One region of the Congzhengia minquanensis genome, then DNA from elsewhere that is predicted to be linked to it. Evidence: riboswitches for the same ligand, from Rfam matches in the RefSeq annotation. Region 1 holds a riboswitch; the other holds the start of a gene.

Region 1 (9,144 bases):
GCAAGTCAATCCGGCTATATCACTCTTGTTTGCTCAATGAACAATGATATTGCTGATGTTGCATTTATTCGGACCTATGAAACAATTTTTGTAAATTCTCCGAAAGATTCAAAGAACTATAAGGTATATGATTACTATGATTCTTCTAAATCTTTCATTTTAGATGAAACGGATAAAAGTAAAAAAATTACCTTTACGAAAAACGGCTCGCCTTCTGATTTCTCCGGAATTCCTACGACCTGTGTTCTCTCTGTATCAGAAAGCAGCGACGGCAAACTGGTTGACGTTCAGATTTCTACCAAAACACAAGCCGGAACGGTTACAGATATTCTTTCTGATGACAGAATTAAGATTGACAAAACTCCGAATACATATTACAGGTTTACAGAAAGCTGTAACAGAAGCGAACAAATTAACGCGGGTATGTATGTTCAGTTCTATTTAGATGCATTTGGCAGGGTAGCGAGATACACAGTATCTTCTGAAAAATCATTTGCATATGGATATTTGGCTGCAGCTGAAGCTGGAACGATGACAGATCCAAAAGTTGAAGTAATGATTTATAAGATGAGCAGTTCAAATTCTACGTTGACAGGAAATCAGTATGCGTTAAAAGATTCTGTGAAAATTGACGGAAAAGTATATTCTGTATCAAAGAATTCAGATGCAATTATGGATTTACTGCGTAGTACTGCTGCAAAAAGTGGAATTAATGCTGCCATTGATGGAAAAGAACCGGAAAACGCAGAATTTGCTCAGCCAATTCGTTATACAACAACGGGCAATGTAATTGACAGCATTTTAACCAGTAACAGCACAGGTGAAATTAATGTATCATTAAATTTAGTTAATTACACATCTGAACCGTTATTGTGTAAGGCTACTGGATCTACTTTAGACAAATATACAATCAGTGGTTCGCAGGTTATCCTTGTTCCGTCTGATCGTATAAACGGTACATACATGACAAAGAGCTATTCGTACTTTAAAAAGGACGAAAGTTATTATGTGCAGCTTGCAAATGTACCATCAACGAATAAGCCAGCGGCAATTTATGTTTATGGCACAGCAACCGGCGGTGCTGACGTCACCACAGAGGTATTGTCTGAAACCAACATTCCAATGATTGTCACAAGGGCTTCAGATGTTAATTATAAGGATCAAATTAGAAGATGCTTAAAGCTTCTTAGTGCAACTGGAGAAGAATTAGAGGTTTATGACGATGGCCGTGATAATACAGATGCAGTTCGCACCGTTTCTGCAGGCGATGTTATCAGAGTTGCAGCAGATGGCGATAAGCTGGTTGACGCGATTGAAGTACTTGCTGTAGCTGAAGATGTAGTTTCTGGAAAACAGAAAAACTTAGTTACATTTGATGGAACTTCAAACGGAAAAGACGAATTAGATGCGCCGCTCCGTGTTGTTACTGGTCTAGTTCATAATGCAAAAGAGAACACGGTTGTTATGGCACCTTCCTTTGATTATCCCACTGATGAAGATGTTTATACATATACCTACACAGAAAATGTGAATGTATATGTAATTGATACAAGCAGAGCAGGCAAGGATAACATGATTGAGGAAGGCAACTTTAGCAATATTATTGGTTATAATCAGAGAGCAGAAGATCCAAGCAAAGTTATGGTTTATACCAAAAAAGGCGATGTTGTCGCAATGATAGTTTTTAAATAAAGCGTTCTTTTTTGAAAGACCCGGTAGCTTCCGGGTCTTTCTTTTTTTCTTTAAACTTATTGACAAATACACAAATGGCGTATTATACTAAAATATAACAAAACAAACTGGAGGAAGATATGGAATATCGTGACGTTACTGCCTTTATTAATAAAGCAAAAAAGTTTGGATCAAGGCTGGACTTGATAAGAATTAAAAAGCTGTGCGAGCTTTTGGGGCACCCGGAAGAAAAATGCAGGTTTGTCCATATTGCCGGAACAAACGGCAAAGGCTCGGCTTCAATTTTTATTGAAAATATTTTGGCAAGAGCGGGCTATAAAACTGGTCTTTATACGTCACCTTTTATATATAATTTTAATGAGCGGATTCAAATTAACAATGTTTCTATATCTGACGAAAGCCTCGTTGGCGTTATGGAACAGGTAGTTGCTGCAACAGAACAAATGCTTATGGAAGGCTTTGAACACCCCACAGAATTTGAATTGATTACGGCCGCGGCGTTCCTTTATTTTGCTGAGGAAAAATGTGACGTGGCGGTAATTGAGGTGGGACTAGGCGGAACGCTGGATTCCACAAATGTGATTTCGTCCCCTTTGGTTACTGTGATTATGTCTATCAGTTACGACCATATGGAGTATTTAGGAAATACGCTTGCTGAAATTGCTGAAAATAAGTGCGGCATTATAAAACGCGGCTGCCCGGTAGTGTGTTATCCGTTTCAGCCAAAAGAGGCACTTGCTGTTATTCAAAAAACATCAGAAGCAATGGGCTGTAAACTGACGGTGGCGGATACCGGTTCCCTTAAAATTGAACGAACAGGCCTCGAAGGGAATACGTTTTGTTACAATGGGGTTCCTTTTGAAACAAGTCTGATTGGGGACTATCAAATTTACAATGCAATTACAGCCATAAATGCTGTTAGAGCATTGAAAAATCGGGGCTATATAATTTCGGAGGAAGATGTGCAAAACGGCTTAAAAATGGCAAAATGGCCGGCCAGGTTTGAAGTTTTAAGCCGCAGTCCTGTCGTGATTGCTGATGGCTCCCATAACGTAGACGGCATGCGTGCCTTTGTTGACGCAGCGAAGAAAATGCTTCATGGAAATAAGGTGGTTTGTATTTTTGGCATGCTGAAGGATAAAGAATATTCCAAATGCTTAGAACTGCTTTCTGACATTTCAGACACGATTATCGTTACGGAGGTTGACAGCCTTAGGGCAGAAACTGCCGAAAATTTGGCGTCGGCAGCAAAAAAGTATTTTCCAAATGTATTTGCAGAGCCTGATAATATAGATGCTGTTATGCAGGCAAAGCGATTGGCTGATGGGATGCGTGCAATTGTCGCTTTGGGTTCTTTGTATATGATGAAAAATATAAAAGAGGCTGTTCAAAAGATTTTTCATTAGAATTATGGCATTTATTTCTGGAGGACTAAGATGGGCAAATGGTCTCGCGCCGCAGGAGGCGCCGGCAGTGTTCTCATTTTAGCGGCACTGCTTTTGTTTGGGGTTGTTTCGGGATTAACCTATTTTTATGCGGATGATTTTTACTACGCAATCTTTTTCCGCGGCGGATTGGCCGAATTTTGGCAGCGTACCGCGGAGCATTATAGAACAATGAACGGGCGAGCACTGGTGCATTTTATAGATGAGATCGTTTTAATGTTCGGTACAAAGCTATTTGCTGTGTTAAACCCGTTCATGCTGTTTTCATTTTTTTATTGTTCTGCAAAGACCGTGCTGGCGGACGCAGAACGCACGCGAAAAATATATTTTATATTAGCAGGGCTGGCAATTACAATGCTGCTTCCGATGCGGGTTGCGCGGGAGACACTTTTTTGGATAACAGGCTCCATGAACTATCTGCTTCCGGTATGCCTTGCCGCCTTGGCGTTTTATCTGCACAATAGAACGATTGCTGCCGGAAAAATAAGGTGGTTTACCCTTTTGCTGTGTTTTCTATGCGGAGCCACCACTGAACAGGGCGGGGCTGCGGCATGTGTATTGAGCGCTTCCCTTGCAATATCGGAGATGGTGAAAAAACGGAAAGAATGCAGGAGGGGAATTTGTGGCTGGCCTTTGTTTTTCTGCATTCTGGCAGGTTATGCAACTGTTTTATTGGCGCCGGGAACATTTTACCGCGCTTCCTATGAAGGCAGTTTTGAGTCCGGACGGCTGGTGCAGTCTTTTTTTGCCTTGGCAGACAGCTTGATGGGGAAGAACGGCATTGCGCCATATTTTATTATTTTATTTGTATTACTTGCTGTATTATCCTTAAAGGAAAGATTGCTTCCAAAAGGATTGTCAGGCGGATTCGCAGTTTCCTGCTTGCTGGCAGTTTTTAATTTTGGCTGGGTTTCTTTTCCATATGCATCCGCCGTGCTTTTTTGCATTTGTCTGCTTTTTGCCGCGGTTGCTGCAATTGCTTTTTTAGGCTCTAACATCTACAGGGGAACCGGATGCTTTTTGCTTGCGGCTTTGGCGGCACAAGTAGTTTTAATCGAAGCGCCCTCTACGTATCTTAGGACAATGCTGCCGTCCATTATGCTGTTAACCGTGTGTATTGCATCCTTATTTGTGCGGCTCACAGGTATGTTCAAAAAGGGTGGTATGCCGATTTTTGGATTGGGCATGCTTATTTTTGTTCTTGGCGTTTTCTGTATGACTCAGACCATAGATGGTTACAGGAGTAACAGGGAAGTGATAATAGAAAACGAAAAAAGCGTGATGGACTATGAAAAAAACGGGTTTGCGGAAATAAGCACCGACATTACATATCCCTATGCCTATAATATGTTTTATGAGGACGGTTTTTTTCTGAATTATTTTTATGAATATTATAATCTTCCTGAAAGACCGGTTTTGTATTATTTGAGCAAGAGCAGTCCCGAGATTTTTTATGATGGAATGAGGCTGACGCACCCGGCAGAGAAAAACGGAGGTTCGTGGTATTTGCCATTAGAACCTGTTGTTACCGCGGCTGGAGGCCACCTAAACTGGAACGGAAGTTTGCTTGCTATTCAGCTTGGCGAACAAGAGGCGGTATGCCGCCGGGACACCTTATTTTTATCTGACGGAAAGGCCATTGCGTTAGATAACCGCACCTTGCGCCGGTTTGGCAAAATTTACTGGGACGCCGGCCTGTTTTCCGACGTTTTCGGAATTAAATGCCGAAAGGCCGGAGAAAACCGTATTTTTGTCGAAATGCGTTGACAAAGAACGGAAAATATGGTATGATAAAAATAATGAAGCAGGGGAGCTTATGTTATAGGCTGAGAGGAAGATGTTATCTTCGACCCTTATACCTGATTTGGATAATGCCAACGAAGGAAGGATAGCGTCTTTTTGGTGTGCCCAAATTGGGTGCACCTTATTTTTTAGAAAAGGAATGACGCAAATGAAAATTGAAACGAAAAAATTGACGTTAAGTGCAGTGATGATTGCGCTAAGCGCGGTGCTAAGCTTAGTGAAGGTTTATGAGCTTCCCTTAGGCGGGTCGATCACGCTTTTAAGCATGCTGCCGGTGGCTGTTATTGCCATTTGTTACGGCACCAAGTGGGGGCTGTTTTGTTCCACGCTTTATGCGTTTGTTCAAATTGCTTTAGATGCGGGCAAGCTCATGGGATATGGCATGACGGCGGGTACCTGGGCAGGCTGTTTGATGTTTGACTATATCATTGCGTTCGGCGCTCTGGGACTAGCCGGCCTGTTTCGTAAAAAAGGTACCATTGGCATGTGTGCTGGAATTACGCTGGCATTGGTTATCCGTTTTATATCGCACTTTATTTCCGGTTCCATTGTGTTCTCGGTGTTCTGCCCGGAGGGCTGGAACGTTTTTTTCTATTCCTTTTGCTACAACGGAAGCTACATGCTGCCGGAATTGATTATCACCATAATCGGTGCGGTTCTCCTGTTCCGTATTCCGCAGGTTAGAAAACTGATTGAAGAAAAACAGTAAGAAGAAAAACAGCAGTTTATAAAGGTGTTACCTGTGAATTTTTCGAAATTCTCTGGGTGACACCTTTATGTTTTCTTTAAACACCTTTAAAAAAAATTTATAGTCGCAATAGCCCGTTTCCTGGGCAATTTCCGTAACTGGTTTTAAGGTTGTCACCAGAAGGTGGCAGGCCTGTTCAATTCGTTTGCGCTGCACATATTTATTAAAGTTCGTTCCGGTTTCCTCTTTAAATTTCCGGCTGATATAGGAAAGGGAGTAATTAATTTCACTACAAATTTTGTCCAGTGAGATGTTAGAAGAAAAATTTTTATCGGCAAAATCAACTATTTTTGCCACCACTTCGTTATGAATTACCTTGGCGGGCGTGTAAATTTTGCGCAGCGTAAGCACCAAAAGCTCAATTAAGTAGCAGCGCGCAAGCTCCACGTGACCTGCTTGTTTCTCTTCCGATTCCTGGTCTATGCGGTACAGCAGGGACAAAATTTTTCCGTCGCTGTCGTGAAAAACATATTCCGTGGGAATTTCTCTTAACTGGTAGCGATTGAATCGAATGAGATAGCAGTTTAAAAGTTCGTTGAAACTTTTACAGTTTGAGAGCGCGCCGTCTAAAATTTCAGGAAAAAACAAGCAATGAACCAGTTCTAATGTTTCTTTTTTCTTATCCGGAGAATAGCCGTGTTCAGCATGGCAATCGATAATGAAATAATCTCCTTTTTTAATAGGAATTTCTTTTCCGGCAATGTGATGAATTGCCGAGCCGCCCTTGACATATGCAAACTCTATGAAGTCATGGGAATGCATGTTTGTAACATTCCCTGTTACACTGTGAATCATTATTTTTGTTTCTCCTGAGATTAATTTTTCCGTAGTATATTGCATAGCAAAAACGCCCCCTTTAATAGAAAAAAACGCCCGTTGTTCTCATTATAGTACAAGTGATATGATGAAGTCAAGATTTTTCATTTTACGATTAAAAAAGGGAGGGTAGATTTACGTTTGGACAGCACCGCTGTACTATATTTTTAATAGAAAAGAGTGATGAAAAATGGTTGGCAAAAGGGTTTTTAGAATTATGATTTTTACGTTCTTGCTTATCGGTTTGATGGTGCTTCCGGCATATGCGGCAGGAATGAAGGATTTGGTAAAAGATGATTTTTCTGAAAAAGCAGACGGAACACCGCTTAATGTGGGAACCAACGATGGCAACTGGAATCTTTCCTATTCCGGAATCGGAAGCGTTGATACGCCGCAGGTAACCTATGAAGATGGTGCGATAAAAATAAGCAAGAGTGCTGCCGGAGCAAATTTGGATTTATATAAAAAAATGACAGATGATACGATTCCTACGTCAGGAAAAGTTGTTTACTCCTTTGATGTAAAATATTCCCCTCACTGCACGCACTCTGTGTTTGCTTCGGATTTTATATTCCGTTTAGCTCCTGATTTGGCGAATATGGGAGACAGGCTGCCGCGCAACCAGCTTTTTTATTCTCTTCATTATGTGAACGGCGGAGACGGCGGACATTTATTGTTTACCAATAACAATAATGACATGTTCTATCCGAAAACTCTTATAGGAACTGCTTTTGACTGGTATCATTTTGAATACACAGTTGATTATGACAATAACAAGTATTCTGTTAAAATTGCAGATAAGGTTATGCCGTATTTAGAATCTGACAAGATAATCCCCCAAGGATTTATTGACAATGGAGGAGGAACCTACTTTCAAACCGTACTTGTTACCTCAAATTTGGGGGCGGATGTTCCGAATTTAGAAATGTATATTAAAAACTTTACTGTAACAACCGGGGAAACTATGTGGCCGGAAGAAAATGCACTGACAGTTACCGAGGTTTTGTCAAACGCAGCTACTTTAAACTGGAAACCGTTGGATACCAACGGCGTTACCGGATATGAAATATATAAAAATGATGAACTAATTGATACCATAATGAATCCAAACCAAACATCTTATACTGTATCGAACCTTACAGGCAGCACAACATACGATTTTTCAGTAAAACCGTTGTTTGCAGATACGGAAACCTATGATAAAACACTGAATATCAGCGTTACAACCGGCGGAGTGATTTTGCGCGAAAATGTGTTTCAGCAACTGTCGGCCGGGAGAACGCATATTATCGGCGCAAACAAAAATACTGTGGTTAAGGCGTGGGGCGGAAACAGCATGGGGCAGACAAACAGCGGCATGACAAAACCGGCAGCCAAAGCGGCAGCTGGAGCGTTCAGCTCCTATGTTATCGATTTAAGCGGGAATGTATATGCATGGGGCAGCAACAGTTCGGGTCAGTTGGGGATTGGAAGCAGTGACCTTACCGTGCCGAATCCTGTTGTTATTCCCACTCTGAACGGTGTGAAGTCTGTAGCGGCAGGCAAAGAGCACGCCCTTGCGCTCACTGACAACGGTAAGGTATATGCATGGGGAAACAACCGGTTCGGGCAATTGGGAACCGGCAACGCTGATACAGTTTTAGAAGCGGCATCGCCTGTTTTAATCAGCGCGTTAAGCGATAAAAAAGTTGTTGGCATTTATGCAGGAGGCGACACCTCTTTTGCTGTATGTGAAGACGGAACCCTGTTCGGCTGGGGCATGAATTATGTTGGCCAGTTGGCAGACGCCAATTTAAACAACAAAGATGTTCCAACACTTATCAGTATTCCCGGAATGAAAGTGTTATCGGTTGCAGCCGGAAACGGACATACGATTGCGCTCTGCTATTCCGAAACTGAAAGTAAAACCAGCGTTTGGGGATGGGGCAATGACGGTCAGGCGCAATTGGGATCAGGCGATTTAGGTTCCATTGTGAGTGTGCCTGTGAGGTTAACTTATTTTGATAACCTGAATATTAATGAAATTTCTGCCGGAGATTCCCACACGCTCGCGTTAAGCGGCGACGGCGACCTTTATGTTTGGGGCAACAATACAAGCGGGCAGTTAGGCACAGGAGGTGCGGCATATGGCGTATCCCCTACAAAGGTTTTAAACATTCCTCCCTTAACCGCAATTTGTGCTGGATATGATTTTTCTGCGGCCTCCGCGGCAGACGGCAGCCTTTGGGCATGGGGAAATAATGATTTCGGACAAATTAACCCTGATGGAGGGGAGCAGAAATACAATCTGCCCACACGGGTAAACCTAAAATCCCAGACGCTTGGCTGCGTGTCGGCAACCCTTTCAGACGGTCAAAACACATATGATCAAATACCGCCGACCGGTGGCAATTATCAATTAAAAATTGATTATTACAACAGCGGGGCAGGCATTGATGCAAAGGTTTTGGCAGCGGTGTATTCGGAAACGGAGCAGGGAACAATTTTGACTGACGCTGTATCAGCCGACATTGCCATACCGGCAGAAAGCCAGTCGGGACCTATATCTGTTCCAATTGTTCTGCCGGATAACACGGAACATGTAATGATTAAGGTATTTGTTTGGGACAAATTAAGCCATGCACCGTTTACAACTGCCGT
Region 2 (9,144 bases), on a different contig from region 1:
TGCGTCGTTCTCGCTATGTCCGCCTTTTAAAAGCACCGCGCAGCCATAGGCGCCCAGAATGGCCTGTGACGCTTGCTCCATGTCGATTTTTGACCGGATTTTTAAACCGCTCAAAATTTCTGCTTCAAACAGATTGGGCGTCACAACGGTGCAGTTTGGCAGCAGCCGTTCTTTTAACGCGGTCACGGCGCTTTCGCTGGAAAGGCTTGCGCCGCTTGTTGCAACCATCACCGGGTCTAAAACAATGTTTTTTGCACCGTATTCTGATAGCTTTTCCGCAATGGTTTCAATCAGTTCTTTGTTTGAAACCATTCCAATTTTCACCGCGTCGGGTGGAATATCGGTAAAGACACAGTCAAGCTGGTCTGCCAAAAACGTGGGCGGAACCTCAAAAATGCCTTTCACACCTGTGGTGTTTTGGGCAGTTAAGGCCGTAACGGCGCTCATGGCATAAACGCCGTGGGCCGTCATGGTTTTTATGTCCGCCTGAATTCCTGCGCCGCCGGAGGAGTCGCTTCCGGCAATGGTCAATGCTGTTTTCATAATTCGCTTTCCCCCTCAAATCTGCTGACCAAAACGCCTTCATACGAAGGCAGATATACGTCGCAGACAGACTGAATTTCTTCCTGGTCGGAAATGCTCGACGGATCAAACACACCGCAAATCCGAAAACCTGCCGCTTTCGCTGTTTTCATGGCATAAAGCCCGTCTTCAAACACCCAGGTGGAGGATATATCTGTTCCCATATGCACCTGGGCGGCATAGAAGATGTCGGGCCGGTCCTTTCCCGCGCCAATCTCGGTGCTGGTAAAAACACGGCGGAACAGCTTGTCAATCCCAAGCCGGGAAAATGCCGCTTCAATCATGCCGCGCTGGCTCAGGCTTGCCGCTGTAATTGGAATACCCCGAGCGTGTAAGCTTAATAAAAGCGAATGAACGCCTGCTTTCATCGGCACCTTGTTTTCATAAAATTTTTGAATCATGCCGTTAATTTCAGTTATAATTTCTTCAGGGGAGCGGGGCAGAGCATATTTTTGTTTTAAGTAATCCGCGGCCTCCGGCATGGTCATAGTAAACATAACTCGGTTTAAATTGGGTTCTGCCTCAATTCCCTTTTGCTGCAAATAGATGCGTCCAATGTTGTCCCACATGGGCATGGAGTCTAAAATGGTGCCGTCTACATCAAAGATTGCGCCTTCAATCATTGCTCCGTCATCCTTTCCGTTAAAGTACGAAGCTGTTTTGTTGCGGCAGTGATATCCTGCTGCGCAAAAATCGCGCTGATAACTGCAATGCCGCAAACGCCGCTACCATTAAGCTTTGCCACGTTTTGCGGCCCAATTCCGCCAATGGCGATAACGGGAATGTTTACTGCTGCGCAAATGGCCTTTAGCGTATCTATGCCAACATCCTCCGCATCGTCCTTCGAGCCGGTGGGAAACACTGCGCCCACACCCAGATAGTCCGCTCCGCGGGCCTGGGCCAAAAGTGCCTGTTCCACGGTCTGGGCCGACACACCAACAATTTTCCCGCTGCCCAAAAATTCCCGGACAGAGCCGGTTTCCATGTCACTTTGTCCCACATGCACGCCGTCAGCGTCAATTTCCTTTGCCAACGCCACGTTGTCGTTAATTACAAAAGGTACGCTAAATTTTTTGCACAGTGCTTTTACCTCCAGCGCCTCGGCTAAAAATGCGTCGTGGTCTAAGTGCTTTTCCCGAAGCTGAACAAAAGTTGCGCCGCCTTTTAAGGCCATTTCAACCTGCTTTGCCAGCGTATCTGTTCCCAGCCAGCTTCTGTCCGTCACAGCGTAGAGCAGCAGGCTTTTTTTATCGAATTTCATAGTTTGCTCCTTTGTTCAGTTCTTCACTCGTCATGTTATAAATTGCGTCGATAATTCTGTTTCTGTAGGTGGAGTTTCCGTCGGCCTTTTCCATGTTGGCAAATCCGATTTCTCCGGCAAGCCCCATGGTGCAGACAGCGGCAGCTGCGGCCTCTAACGGGTTCTCAGGATTCGCGACCAAAAACGCGGCGAGCATGCCGGAAAGCTGACAGCCCGTGCCTGTAATTTTGCTCATTTCAGGCCTGCCGTTTTTTATTATATAGCAGGTTTTAGCGTCTGCTACCAAATCAGTGGCGCCGGTTACGGCAATAATCGTGTTCCGTTCCTTTGCCAGCTGTTTCACAAATGCAACTGCGCTGTCTAAGTTGTTATCGTCAACTGCGTCGGCGCTGTCAGCGTCCACACCTTTTGTGCTTCCGCTTCCTGCGGAAAGGGTTTTAATTTCTGAAATGTTGCCCCGAATTGCGTCGAACTTTATTGTATCCGCCAAATCCAGAGCGGTTTTTGTGCGAAGGGCAGATGCGCCTGCGCCAACCGGGTCTAACACAACCTTGTGTCCCAGCTCGTTGGCCTTTTTACCCGCCGCAAACATGGCGGCAATGGTGTTTTTATTCAGCGTTCCAATGTTAATGTTCAGACCGCCGCAAATCGACGTGATGTCGGACACGTCGTCAATTTCGTCCGACATAATTGGGCTGCCCCCGCAGGCCAGCAAAACGTTTGCCACGTCGTTAACGGTGACATAGTTTGTAATGTTGTGCACCAAAGGCACGGTTTTTCGTACATTTTCAAGACAGTTTCCCAGCATAATGTAAAATCTCCTTTGTTAAAAAAATAAAAAAGCGTATATACCAGCAAGTATATACGCTAAAAGAAACCATATATCCCTACGTTGGCATTATCCAAATCAGGTTGTGGGTCAAAGCAACACAGCTTACTCTCAGCCCGCTTTGCGCGAGCCCCCCATTTTTTATTCTATTCGACTTTCAGTATAGCACAGTGCGGCTTGAAAATCAATCCTTAAAACGGGAATTTTTAATTGGTTTTTCTGACAAAATATGTGAAATTGTGCCAAAATTGGCAGAATGAAAGAAACCTTAACTCTTTTGGTGAATTTTTATGATATTATTGTATTTCAAACATGCACTTTTGTATTATCTGTAGAAAAACGTATTGAAAATAGCAAATAAATATGGTATAGTAATAAACAATATTGGGCAAAGGAGTACTCCTTTGTTTGCATGTATACATGCAAACAACTTCTGCTTTGCTGACATAGAAAATTATAAGGAGGAAAAGAAGAGAGAAAAGCATCGCATTTTACGGCAGAAACAAAAAATATAAAAGAATTTTATCATCGTACAGAAGGAAAGAGAGGAAAAAAATGCGGAGATTGTGGATAAGTTTCTTATCATTCTTTATCATTGCCGCTGTGCTGCCCGTATTAGCTTTTGGGGAAAATACGGAATCTTCGGCATGGAAAGAATTTTATGTTTCGGCAGGTGCGCCTGCCGGCGGAAACGGAACGAAGAGCTCTCCCTTTGCAACGGTGGAACAGGCGCGCGACGCAGTACGCGCCGTATCAGACGGAATGCAGGGAGATATTATCGTAAACATTGGCCCGGGAAATTATTATCTGGAAAATACCATCGATTTTACATCTGTAGATTCCGGTAAAAACGGATACCGGGTAATTTACCGCGGCGAGGGGCAGCCTGTGCTGTCCGGCGGCAGAACGATTTCAGGCTTCTCGCCGGTGCCTGGGTCTGCAAACCTTTGGCAGGCAAAAGCGGAAGGCTTTGAGCGAATCCGTGAACTTTATGTAGGCGGCAGAAAGGCCGACATTGCAAGCAGCGAGCACGACATGGTTGGAACTAACATCTATCAGGCTCCCGGCTCGCGCTATTCAAGCGATGGGTTCTATGTTTCTAAAAAGGATCTGGGCATTTATGAGAATGCCGAAGACATAGAAATGAAATGGGCCCAAGGCTGGGTTACCGCGATTTGCCATGTAGATTCTATTTTGCAGGATCCGGCAAAGGCAGACCAGGTTATTGTAAAAATGCAGCAGAGCTGGTGGGACATTCAAACGGTAACCGGCGGCATGTATGGTTTAGGTGCAAAATTTAACCGGCCGTTTGTCGTTCAGAACGCCATGGAGCTTTTGGACAGGCCCGGCGAATTTTATTATAACCGTAAAACACAAATGCTTTATTATATGCCCCGTGAGGGAGAAAATATGGTGCAGGCCCAGGTCATTGCGCCGAAGCTGGAGAAGCTTGTGCGTGTCACAGGCGACACAAATGGAGATAAGGCAAAAAATATCAGTTTTGAGGGCATTAAATTTGCGCACACCACCTGGCACTATCCAGGCGAGGCGGGCATTCTGCTTTACCAGCAGCAAAAATTAAACCAGTATACAGACTTTTTCGATTATATTCCCGGTGCAATTGAGGTGAACCGCGGCGATGGAATAGCTTTTGAAGATAACACTTTCTTTGGGTTTGCCTCTTCTGGATTAGTGTTGGAAAATGCGGTAGAAAACACCGTTGTGAACGGAAACGCATTTTCAGATATCGGAAACGCGGGTATCGTTTCAGGACGGGCCTACCACGGTGGAAACGACGGAATTGTAAACAGCAGCAAAAACAATCGACCGTCTGAAACGGCACAGTGGAATTTAATTAACGGGTCGGAGCGGCTTACCGCATCGTATTACGGCCCGGATCAAGACCACACGCTGTCTGCAGTATTGGGTAGTCAGTTCTGGGTCGATTCGGAAAAATATCCATACGGCGTCACTTGGTCGGGAGACCCCGACGCTCCGGCTCAGGGAGAAAGAACCTGGCTTCGCTATGATTTTGACAAACCTTATTCCATTGACAAAATCGTGCTTGCCTTTGATCCGGCGGCAGTGAGCAAGCCTCAAAGAAGCGGATTTGAAATCTTGCTATCCAACGACAGAACCTTTGCCGACTATGAAACTATTGCGGTGCAAACGTCGCCGGCAGATCATGTTGCGGCTTACCCCGTTAACACAAAAGAGAAATACCGCTACATGATGATTCGTACCACTGATGCCACAAGCTTTGCACTTTCAGGCGCCTGGGCGTTTACGCCGGACGTAAAGCTGGAAGCTGTGGCGCAGATTAACAAAAACAACACGGTTTCAAATAACTATTTGACCAGAGTGGACGACACGATTTACGGCGGCGGCGGAATCAGCGGCAATTATAATGAAGCTTTAAGTATTCTGCACAACGAAATTTATGAAGTGCCATATTCCGGAATTGCCAGCGGCTGGGGTTGGAACATGACAAACAGAGGAACGAAAAATAATAATATTTCACATAACCTGATTGTGGACGCCTGCCAGTATTTAAGCGACGGCGGCGGCATTTATACACTTTCCGACCAGAACGGCTCGAAAGTGACCAATAACTATGTGAAAAATCTTTTTACCGGAAACGCTTCATTCTATCCGGACGAGGGTTCTTCCAATTCAACCTGGGATAACAACGTGCAGGAGGACGCTTTTTTAAACTGGCACGTCTGGACGGACACCATTCAGAACAACACAATGAGCAACACCTACGGCACCCATGACGCTGTGCGTTACCGCGGCGTGAACAACCAGTTCGACCCGGTGAAGGTCTTCCTTCCGGGACAGCCCGGGGAAGAGGCATATACGGTAATTCAAAACGCCGGCCTTGAACCTGGTTATGAAAAGCTGCGTGAACGGGTTCCTGCGGGCAAGCTGCGTCTTCCGGACGAGCGGTCGCGGTATCTTGATATCCTTGAGGGCGGTTTGATTGACACCAACATTCTGTCGCTGAACAAAGTAGCGGAAAATGTGCTGAATAACGGTTCTTTCGGCAATTTGCCGGGACAGTATCCAATAAAATTCCGCTATCAGCTGCAAACCGCCTATGAAAATATGAATTCTGCGGGAATGGCAGATAAACTTGAACGTATGATTGAACTGCGCAATGTAATAAACGACACAAGCAGCGCTTTTTATCGGATGGACTTAAAAGACATGCTGGCGTTTTGTCAATCGGCGCTGGAAAATGCAAAGGTTTCGGTAGATGGGGAGGACCTCTCCGACGCAGTATGCATTAAAATTTTAAACGGCGCGGTAACAGGCCGTGTGCTTGATACCTATCCGGCACAAAGCGTGCAGGAGTTTGCCACGGAATTTAAGGCAATGAAACAAGAGGCGGAAACCGCGAAAACCGATGCAGAGCAGCTTCGGTTAGTAATTCGCTTAGAAGAGGCTTACAGCAAGTTTGCAAACGCGAAATACGACGCGGGTATCGCCTATGTTCATGCGGCGGCAGCCACGCGGACAGAGATTGACCGCGATAGCCACACTGCAACGCTTTACGTTCCGTTCGGAACAGATTTGTCGTCGGTTAAACTGGAGGTAACGCCTTCAGGCAGCGCCATTATTGCAGCACAAACTGACAAAGCAGACCTTACAAAGGACTTTAAGCTTCCGGTTTATTGCAAAGAAGCACAGCGCTATGAATTTTGGACGGTCCGCGCAGTTGAAGGTGACCCGGAGCAGGCTGACGGCTGGGCAACCTTTTCGGCGCAGGAGAACTGCGTAACGGCAATGCCTAGCGGCGGAACACTGCTGACTGCAGGAAAAGTACCTTATATGAACAAACTTGCGGCACAAGACGGCGAAACGCTTCAAATAAAGTTCCGGCCCATAACGTCTAACGATGTGAACAGTTTTTCTGTTTTGTTTGGTGCGAACCGTTCAGACGTTAAAACTAACTGTATGAATTTAGGTGACAGCCGCCTGCAAATTGATGTTTCCGGCAATGCAGGAACGCTTTATGAAGTGATATCCGGTGTGAAAACAAAGCTGACTGCAGTGGCATTCCCGGTAAAATATAACGCAGAGAACACGCTGGAACTAAAACTTTCAAGACAAGACGGCAGAACACAGGCAGTTGTAACATTAAACGGCGCAGTTGTGGCGAACACATTTACAAATCTGAATTATGCCGGTGGATATGCAGGCTTTGACAATTCCGATTTCGGAATTGAAATAGTGAATTTCAAAAAATATTAAGGAGGGACTTTATTTCATGAAAAAGTTTTTCAGTTTATTTTTAACTTTTGCGATGATGCTATCAATGAGTATCCTCGCTGTCGCAGAAGAGCCGGTCAATGTGGCGCTGGGCAAGAATATTACACCAGACGGAGAATATACAAATGCCGGTGCATATAACAACATGACAGATGGCGATGTTAATACCATGGGTGCCCTTATCGGCGGCGACCCGGCTGTAGAGTTTAGCCTGACAATGGATTTAGAGAAGGTTTACAGCATCAGCCGCATTGAGCTGGTTGCGCGTGCAGGAGATTCTGCGGCTTATGACTTAGATGCAGTAACCGTTTCCGGTGTGACAGAAGCTGGTGCATTAGAAGAAATCTGTACAACGCCTCCCCGCTGGGAAAACAAGATCACCGGCGGCCAGGTATGGGGCTATGATTTGCCTCAGACAAAAAATTACCGTTATTTAAAACTCAGCGGCGCATCAATTGCTGCTTTTGCCTGCGCAGAATGGCGCGCTTTCGGAACAGAAGCGTCAACCGAGCCGCCTGTGACGGAAGCAACAAACGTTGCACAGGGTAAGCAGCTCACCCCGGATGCGGACTATACCTTGATTGACAGCCTGGATAAGTTAATAGACGGCGACATCAGCACACGCGGTGGTATCAAGCAAACGCCGGGCGTTGATTATGAATACGGTATGACCATAGACTTGGAAAAAACTTACAGCATTTCGCGCGTTGAACTGGTATGTCATGAATGGGGTACAAACTGGAATATGTATGCCATCACCGTTTCTGGTGTGACAGAATCCGGCGACGTTGAAGAAATTTGCATCTCGCCGGCACACTGGACCGGGGAAATTACCGCCGGTACCGTGTGGGGATTTGATTTGCCTGCAGTGAAAAATTACCGCAAATTGAGACTCAGCGGTGTGTGCTTAGGTGCCGTTTCAGATCTTTTCTTTGCAGAGTTCCGGGCATTTGGAACAGAACCGTCTACCGAACCGCCTGTAACGGAAGTAACAAATGTTTCACAGGGCAAAGTTGCAACTGTTGCTGGAGAATATCAGAATCACGGCTGTACAATCGACAGAATGACAGACGGCGATACAAATACCTTTGCTGCAATTGCAAGCCTTACTGCCGATCCCTTTGAATTTAATGCTGTGCTGGATTTAGAAAAATTGTACAGTGTCAGCAAAATTGAAGTGACGGCACGCGCCGCAGCTTCTGGATTTGCCGCAAGCGACCTTTCAAATATGGCAATTTCCGGCGGAAAAACGTTAGACAGCATGGAACCTATCTGCAACACGCCGGGTTCATGGGAAGTAAATGCAATGAAAGCCGGTGAAACCTGGACATTTGAATTGCCGAAAGAAAAGAATTACCAGTTTATTTCCATCAGTGGAAGTGTTGATGATGTATATATGTTTGCCTGCGCGGAATTCAGCGTGTTTGGAAAAGAGCCGTCAACAGAACCTCCCATTGAGGAAGATAGCAATGTTGCACTGAACAAAGATATGAGTTGGGAAGGCGATTTAGACTTTTTAAGTAACTTAGAAGCATTCGGCCCTGCAAAAATGGTGGACGGAGATACCGCTACATTTACAGCGTTTGGCGGAAAAGAAGGCGGCACGCCCTATGAACTGCGTGTTGATTTAGGCGATTATTATGACGTCAGCAAAATTGAATTGGAAGCCCGTGCAAAAATTGATACGGGCTGGGAGCTGGGAGGTGTTACCATCTCGGGCAGTACCACGAAAGTTCCTGCCGCGCAAATGACTGCGCTTACAACAGTCCCCGGTGGAATTGATGCGATTGAGGATGGAGAAATCATTCAATACACACCGGAAACGCCGCAGCGGTTCCGCTACATCACCCTTTCGGGCACAACACCGGGAAACTACATGTTTGCCTGCGCAGAACTGCGCGTGTTCGGTAAAAAGGCAAATGTTCCCGAGGCAACAGATGTGAACATTGCAGCAGGCAAGCCGGTTACATACACCGAGGGCTTGAAATTTTATAACGAAGAAAACGGCGGCGGTTTTGAAGCAAAAAATATAAATGATGGAAACGAAGCAACGGCAGCTTTGGCATTTGCTCCTGCAAGCGGAACCTATTTTTATAAAATTGACCTTTTAAACTTCTATGACATCAGCGCTTTAGAACTTCCCTCCCGTACGGAAGTGCAGGGTTGGTCGGCTTATGACCTGGGGAATATCACCCTT

What was found. A riboswitch is a leader RNA that binds a small molecule or an ion and turns the genes downstream of it on or off. The one in region 1 is predicted to bind thiamine pyrophosphate.
Region 2: it holds a riboswitch for thiamine pyrophosphate, as region 1 does, so the genes downstream of both, thiM (hydroxyethylthiazole kinase) here and H8698_RS10140 (energy-coupled thiamine transporter ThiT) in region 1, are expected to answer to the same signal.

Annotation. Positions count from the first base shown of each region.
Region 1 is NZ_JACRSU010000003.1:502,768-511,911, forward strand. It holds gene H8698_RS10125 (S-layer homology domain-containing protein) at 1-1,692, shown strand, start outside; gene H8698_RS10130 (bifunctional folylpolyglutamate synthase/dihydrofolate synthase) at 1,812-3,098, shown strand; gene H8698_RS10135 (DUF6056 family protein) at 3,129-4,904, shown strand; TPP riboswitch at 4,934-5,040, shown strand; gene H8698_RS10140 (energy-coupled thiamine transporter ThiT) at 5,089-5,649, shown strand; gene H8698_RS10145 (AraC family transcriptional regulator) at 5,677-6,483, opposite strand; gene H8698_RS10150 (RCC1 domain-containing protein) at 6,695-9,144, shown strand, end outside.
Region 2 is NZ_JACRSU010000001.1:412,157-421,300, reverse strand. It holds gene thiD (bifunctional hydroxymethylpyrimidine kinase/phosphomethylpyrimidine kinase) at 1-543, opposite strand, end outside; gene H8698_RS01990 (HAD family hydrolase) at 540-1,205, opposite strand; gene thiE (thiamine phosphate synthase) at 1,202-1,843, opposite strand; gene thiM (hydroxyethylthiazole kinase) at 1,830-2,651, opposite strand; TPP riboswitch at 2,711-2,819, opposite strand; gene H8698_RS01975 (right-handed parallel beta-helix repeat-containing protein) at 3,228-6,929, shown strand; gene H8698_RS01970 (hypothetical protein) at 6,946-9,144, shown strand, end outside.